One region of the Nonomuraea sp. K271 genome, then DNA from elsewhere that is predicted to be linked to it. Evidence: riboswitches for the same ligand, from Rfam matches in the RefSeq annotation. Region 1 holds a riboswitch; the other holds the start of a gene.
The links. Region 1 has a riboswitch for cobalamin ahead of GUY59_RS29980 (ribonucleoside-diphosphate reductase subunit alpha). Riboswitches for the same ligand answer to the same signal wherever they lie in the genome.

Region 1 (3,400 bases):
AGCCAGGACGGAGGACGGCGAACGTGCCAGGACACCCTCCCGTGGCTCGTCGTCGGGCTCGTCGTCGGGCTCGTCGTCGGGGGGCGCCGACCGTACGCCGTCCGAGATCCGCGCGTTCTTCGGCGATCTCCCGCTGGAGCCGCCCGGGCTCGTGCAGGCCACCGACTGGCGTCCCGACCGGCCCAAACTGGTGGGCGACTGGTCGCTGCCCTCCTCGCTGATGGCGGGGGTCGCCAGGAGACCCGCCTGATCCACCGGCACGGGCGTCGCAGCGCGCCGACGCGGCCCCGGTGTGTGACGCTCGGCGACGGATCAATAACCTTTGGTTACGAGGGGGCACGGCGAGGGGGCGCACATGCGGCGACGGCGGTTCTTGGTCTGGGGGCTGGGCGCGGCCGTCTGCGCGGCCGGTTACGCGGCCGGTTGCGGCACGCAGCGGGCCACCGGAGGCGCGGCCGGCCTGCGTACCCGGTTCTCGATCAACCCGGGCGGGCGCCGGTGGGCCCGCGCGGGTCAGGTGTTCGCCGGCGTGGCCCGCGCCGCGGGGTTCGGGACGGGCGAGGGCCCGCAGGTCACGGTGACCGGCCTGCACGCGCTGGCCGCGGCCGAGCTCAACCAGGGCCAGAGCCTGCTCGACGCCGCCACCCCGCTGGCCAGGCTGGCCGGCGAGGTCGAGGTCGTGGTGGTGCCCCAGCACTCACGGTTCAGGGACTTCGGCGACTTCGGCGCCGCCCTGCTCGCCAGGCCAGGGCAGACGCTGCTGGCCGGGGGTCCCCAGGGCGACCCCGACCACCTGCTGTTCGGCCTGATCGCCAAAGGGCTCGGCGCCGACACCCGGCAGGTCGACTACACCGGCTACCCCAGCCGTCACGAGGTCGTCGCCGCGCTTTCGTCCGGCAAGGCGGCCGCCGCGGCGGGCCGGGTCGCGGAGTGGCGTACGATCATCGGCCGCGGCCGGATCAGGGCGCTCGCGGTGTCCTCGGCGGAACGGGTGCCGGACCTCGACGCGCCGACGTTGCTGGAGTCGGGCGTACGCGTGAACTTCGTGGACTGGATGGCGGCCTTCGGCCCACATGACATGCCGGACGAGAGCCGCGAGTCGGCCGTCGGCATGTGCGACGAGGTGACCCGCTCGCCCGGCTGGGAGGCGGCATGCCGGGACGCCGGGTGGCTCTCGCTCCCGCTCACCGGCGACGACTTCGAGCTGTGGCTCGCCTCCGAGGTGCGGCGCACCCGCGGGGTGCTGCGGGACCTCGGGATGGTCGACACGACCAAATCCACAAGATGCAGGGGTGGTTGCGGGATCCGCCACTAGATGTAGGATCCTAGTCGTCGCTGGTTCGCCTCCAAGAGGCGGAGCGAAAGGGAACCCGGTGAGATTCCGGGGCTGCCCCGCAGCGGTGAGCGGGAACGACCGCCGTCACATGCACTGGAGAGATCCGGGAAGCGACGGCCACTAGGCGCTTTCGAGCACGCCCGCAAGCCCGAAGACCTGCCCGCGACATGCAGGGCCGCGTCCCCGGACGCGCCCGCCATGCAGTGTCCATGGCCTCGAGGGAGGGCCGGGGGCCGGTGCGGTCGTGGATTCATGCCGCAGTGCTCTCGCGTGCCCTCACGGGGATGAGCTCGCGAGGAGAGCACGTGACGCAGATCGTTGAGGTTGACCGCCGCCTGGCCATCGAGGAGGCCGCCGCCCGGGTGATCGCCGATCCGGCCGCCTCCCGGGTCGCCGCCCGGCTGCTGGCCGAGGAGATCGCCGACGAGGCGGCAGGGCACGGAGTGCGCTCGTTCTCCGAGTCGATCGCGGCCACCCACGCGGCGGGGCTGATTCAGGACGGTCTGGCGGAGTTCGTCGCCGCGCACGCCGCCGAGCTGGACGCGCTGATCCGCGCGGAGGCGGACGACCGGTTCGAGTATTTCGGCTTGCGCACGGTCTACGACCGCTACCTGCTGCGCCACCCGGAGACCCGCAAGGTGCTGGAACGGCCGCAGCACTTCTTCCTCCGCGTGGCCTGCGGGCTGGCGGAGTCGGTCGCCGAGGCGGCCGAGTTGTACGCGCTGATGTGCACGCTGTCCTACCTGCCGAGCTCGCCCACCCTGTTCAACGCGGGAGCGCGCCGGCCGCAGCTGTCGTCGTGCTTCCTGCTCGACTCGCCGCGTGACGAGCTGGAGGGCATCTACGACCGCTACGGCCAGGTGGCCCGGCTGTCCAAGTACGCCGGAGGCATCGGCGTCTCCTGGACCCGGGTGCGCTCGCGCGGCTCCCTGATCAGGGGGACGAACGGCCACTCCAACGGCATCGTGCCGTGGCTGCGCACGCTCGACGCGTCGGTGGCGGCGGTCAACCAGGGGGGCCGGCGCAAGGGCGCGGCCTGCGTCTATCTGGAGACCTGGCACGCCGACATCGAGGAGTTCCTGGAACTGCGCGACAACACCGGCGAGGACGCACGCCGCACCCACAACCTCAACCTGGCCAACTGGGTGCCCGACGAGTTCATGCGCCGCGTCGAGGCCGACGAGCCCTGGTCGCTGTTCGACCCCAAGGAGACGCCCGACCTCACGGACCTGTGGGGGGAGGAGTTCACCGCCGCCTACCGCGCGTACGAGCAGGCGGGGCGCCACGTCCGGCGCGTCCCCGCGAGGACCCTGTACGCCCGGATGATGCGCACCCTCGCCCAGACCGGCAACGGCTGGATGACGTTCAAGGACGCCGCCAACCGCACCTCCAACCAGACGGGCCGCCCCGGCAACGTCATCCACCTGTCCAACCTGTGCACGGAGATCCTGGAGGTCACCAGCGACGGGGAGACGGCCGTGTGCAACCTGGGCTCCGTCAACCTGGCCGCCCATCTCGCGGGCGGGGACGTCGACTGGGAGCGGTTGCGCGCCACCGTACGCACGTCCGTACGTTTCCTCGACCGCACCATCGACCTCGGCTTCTATCCGACACCCGAGGCGGAGAAGGCCAACAGACGGTGGCGGCCGATCGGGCTCGGCGTCATGGGGCTGGCCGACGTGTTCTTCACGCTGCGGCTGCCGTTCGACTCGCCCGAAGCGCTGGAGTTGTCGACGCGCATCGCCGAGGAGATCGCGCTGGCCGCCTACGACACCTCGGCCGACCTGGCGGTCGAGCGCGGCAGGCACCCGGCGTACGCCGACACCCGGGCCGCCGGGGGAGTGCTGCACCCCGACCACTACGTGCCGGGCACGCCTCGCTGGGACGCCCTGCGCGACAAGATCGCGACGACCGGCCTGCGCAACTCCCTCATGATCGCCATCGCGCCGACCGCCACGATCGCCTCCATCGCCGGCTGCTACGAGTGCATCGAGCCGCAGGTGTCCAACGTGTTCAAGCGCGAGACGCTGTCGGGAGAGTTCCTCCAGGTCAACCGCTATCTGG
Region 2 (3,400 bases), on a different contig from region 1:
GCCCGGCAGCCATTCCAGGTTGCCGTGCTTGCCCACGTGCACCATCGCGTGCGCGCCGAACTCGGCTGAGAGCCAGCGGTAGGCGGCCAGGTAGTGGTGGCTCGGAGGCAGATCGGGGTCGTGGTAGATGGCGATCGGGTTCTCGCCGAATCCGCGCGGCGGCTGCACCATCACCACCATGTTCCCGGCGCGCAGCGCGGCCAGCACGATGTCGCCTTCGTGCACGAACAACTCGCCCGGCGGCGGCCCCCAGTGCCGTTCCATGCCGGCCCGCAACTCCTCGGGCAGGGTCCGGTACCAGCGCTCGTAGGAGGCGGCGGAGATGCGTACCGGGTTGCCCGCGAGGTGCTTCTCGGTCAGCCAGTCCTGGTCCTGGCCGCCGGCGGCGATGAGCGCGTGGACGAGCGCGTCGCCGTCCTGCTCGGCCACCCCGGGAAAGCCGTCGCCCAGGTCGTAGCCCGCCTCGGCCAGCCGGGCCAGCAGCCGCACGGTGCTGACCGGGGTGTCCAGGCCCACGGCATTGCCCACCCGGGAGTGCTTGGTGGGGTACGCCGACAGCATCACGACCAGACGGCGCTCGGCGGGAGGGGTGTGCCGAAGCAGGCCGTGCCGTACGGCGATGCCCGCCACCCGGGCGGCCCGCTCGGCGTCGGCGGCGTAGACGGTGAGCCCGTCCTGGTCGATCTCCTTGAACGAGAACGGCACCGTGATGATCCGCCCGTCGAACTCCGGGATCGCCACCTGCGAGGCCGCGTCGAGCGGCGAAAGCCCGTCGTCGTTGTCCTCCCACGCCTGCTTCGAGGCGGTCAGGCAGAGACCCTGCAGGATCGGCACGTCCAGCGCGGCGAGCGCGCCGACGTCCCACGCTTCGTCGTCACCCCCGGCGCCCGCCGTGGCCGGGCGGGAGCCGCCCGCCGCGAGCACGGTCACCACCAGCGCGTCGGCCGCGTCCAGCGTGGCGAGCAGCTCGGGCTCCGCCGTGCGCAGCGAGGAGCAGTAGACCGGCAGCGCCTGGCCGCCCGCTGCCTCGATGGCCGCGCAGAGCGTCTCGACGAAGGCGGTGTTGCCGGCCACGTGGTGCGCGCGGTAGTACAGCACGCCCACCACCGGTCCACTCCGGGAACCGGTCTCGCGTTCCAGCCGTCCCCAGGAGGGCGCCGGTGCGGGCGGCGCGAACCCGTGCCCCGTCAGCAGGACGGTGTCCGACAGGAACGCGTGCAGCTCGGCCAGGTTCGCCGGCCCGCCCTGGGCCAGGTAGGCGTGTGCTTCGGCGCAGACGCCGCCGGTGACCGTGGACAGCTCCATCAGCTCGGCGTCCGGGGCTTGCTCCCCGCCGAGGACCACGACCGGGCGCGGCTGCGCCAGCAGCGCGTCCAGGCCCTCTTCCCAGGCCCTGCGTCCGCCCAGCAGGCGGACGATGACCAGATCGACGCCTTCCAGCAGCTCCGGCAGATCGTCGGCCGCCAGCCTGGCGGGGTTGCCCCATCGGTAGGCCGTGCCGCTGGCCCGGGCGCTCAGCAGGTCTGTGTCGGAGGTCGAGAGCAGCAGAACGGTATGGCTGTCGCCAGGCACGGCGCATCCTCCCTCGGGGTCCTCGCCCCGGTCGCCGGTGTCGCGACGGCAGGAGTCTCCTGGCTCCCGGATCGGCGCTCACCCCGGCCTTCCCACCCGTCGCCGGGTAGTGGCCTGTGGTGGGGTTCGCTCCCCGGTCACAGTGGCGGGACCGCGCCGGTTTCGCACCGGCTTCCTCCCTTTGCCATCGCCTACCCGGGAGCCTACGACAGGAGTCACCCTCGCCAGAAGTGGCGTTACCATCCTCTTCGTGTCCATAGCCGACTTTTCCGGACGGGTACGCCCTGACGCCTGTCCGGGAGCGCTACAGGTGCACGAGGCCGCCGACGGCCCGCTGGCCCGCGTCCGCCTGCCCGGCGGCGCCGTGACCCCTGCCCAGCTCCGTGAGATCGCGGCCTGCGCGGATGAACTCGGCTCGGGGGTGATCGAGCTCACCTCGCGCGCTAACGTGCAGGTACGTGGTCTGCGCTCGGCGTCCGCTTTCGCCGGGCGGATCGCGGCGGCGGGCCTGCTGCCGTCCGCCGCGCACGAACGGGTCCGCAACATCGTCGGATCGCCGTTGAGCGGGCGGGGCTCCGGAGGGTTGCTCGACACGCAACCGATGGCGGATGCCCTCGACCAGGCGCTGTGCTCACGTGCGCGCCTTGCCGAGTTGCCTGGACGGTTCTTGTTCGCGCTGGACGACGGCACGGGAGACGTGACCGGGCTCGGCGGGGACGTCACGTTCGCAGCCGTGAGCGCGCGCGAGGGGCGATTGCTGCTGGCGGGCTCGGGCTGCGGGCTCGCCGCGCGTCCGGACTCCGCGATTCCTCTGATGCTCGCCGCGGCCGGGGCGTTCCTCGACGAGCGGGCCTCGCAGGCCGAAGGCCGGGCCCCCGCATGGCGGATCCACGAACTGAAGGACGGCCCCCAGCGGGTCGCCACTCGCCTGAACGGTCTCACAGCTGAGCCGCCTCATGACCCCGGCGGCTTGCACGAGGCAACCAGTCAGGCCGCACCGGTTCACGTGCGCGATTCACGCGCCGGACACATCTCCCAGCGGGACGGCCGGATCGCGCTGGAAGCCCTGGTTCCGCTCGGCCGCTTGACGCCCGCCCAGGCTGTGGCTCTCGCGGACGGCGGAACCGCGGTGCGGCTCACTCCCTGGCGGACCGCCGTACTGCTGGACCTGTCCCCCGGGGAAGCGGATCGCGCGGCGAGCACGATCGAGGAGGCCGGGCTCGTCGTCGACCCGGCGTCGCCATGGGCCGGCGTCACCGCCTGCACCGGCCGTCCGGGCTGCGCCAAATCGCTGGCCGACGTCCAGGCCGACGCCCGGCGCTGGGTGAACAGCCTGGACGCCGCTCCGCCCACGCCCGTGCACTGGGCCGGCTGCGAGCGCCGCTGCGGACTCCCACGCGGCCAAGTCATCCAGATGATCGCCACCGAAGACGGTTACCAGGAAAGGCAGCAGTGAGCGACTACATCCGCGACGGCGCCGAGATCTACCGGCAGTCGTTCGCCACCATCCGCGCCGAGACCGACCTCACTCGCATGCCGCCCGATGTCGCGCAGGTGGCGGTGCGGATGATCCACGCCTGCGGGATGACCGACCTGGTCGCCGACCTCGACTGGTCACCCGCCGTGGTCGTCCGGGCCAGGGAGGCGCTGCGCCGTGGCGCGCCCGTGCTGTGCGACGCCATGATGGTCGCTTCGGGCGTGACCAGGAGCAGGCTGCCCGCCGCCAACGAGGTGCTCTGCACGCTCGGCGAGCCCGGTGTGCCCGAGCTGGCCGAACGGCTCGGCACCACCCGAAGCGCCGCCGCCCTCGAACTGTGGCGCGACCGTC

Region 2: it holds a riboswitch for cobalamin, as region 1 does, so the genes downstream of both, cobN (cobaltochelatase subunit CobN) here and GUY59_RS29980 (ribonucleoside-diphosphate reductase subunit alpha) in region 1, are expected to answer to the same signal.

The regions. Positions count from the first base shown of each region.
Region 1 covers NZ_JAAAHR010000105.1:26,929-30,328, forward strand. The annotation lists gene GUY59_RS29970 (SAM-dependent methyltransferase) at 1-250, shown strand, start outside; gene GUY59_RS29975 (Bug family tripartite tricarboxylate transporter substrate binding protein) at 356-1,315, shown strand; cobalamin riboswitch at 1,320-1,514, shown strand; gene GUY59_RS29980 (ribonucleoside-diphosphate reductase subunit alpha) at 1,642-3,400, shown strand, end outside.
Region 2 covers NZ_JAAAHR010000007.1:99,440-102,839, forward strand. The annotation lists gene cobN (cobaltochelatase subunit CobN) at 1-1,572, opposite strand, end outside; cobalamin riboswitch at 1,608-1,805, opposite strand; gene cobG (precorrin-3B synthase) at 1,823-3,028, shown strand; gene GUY59_RS04155 (precorrin-8X methylmutase) at 3,025-3,400, shown strand, end outside.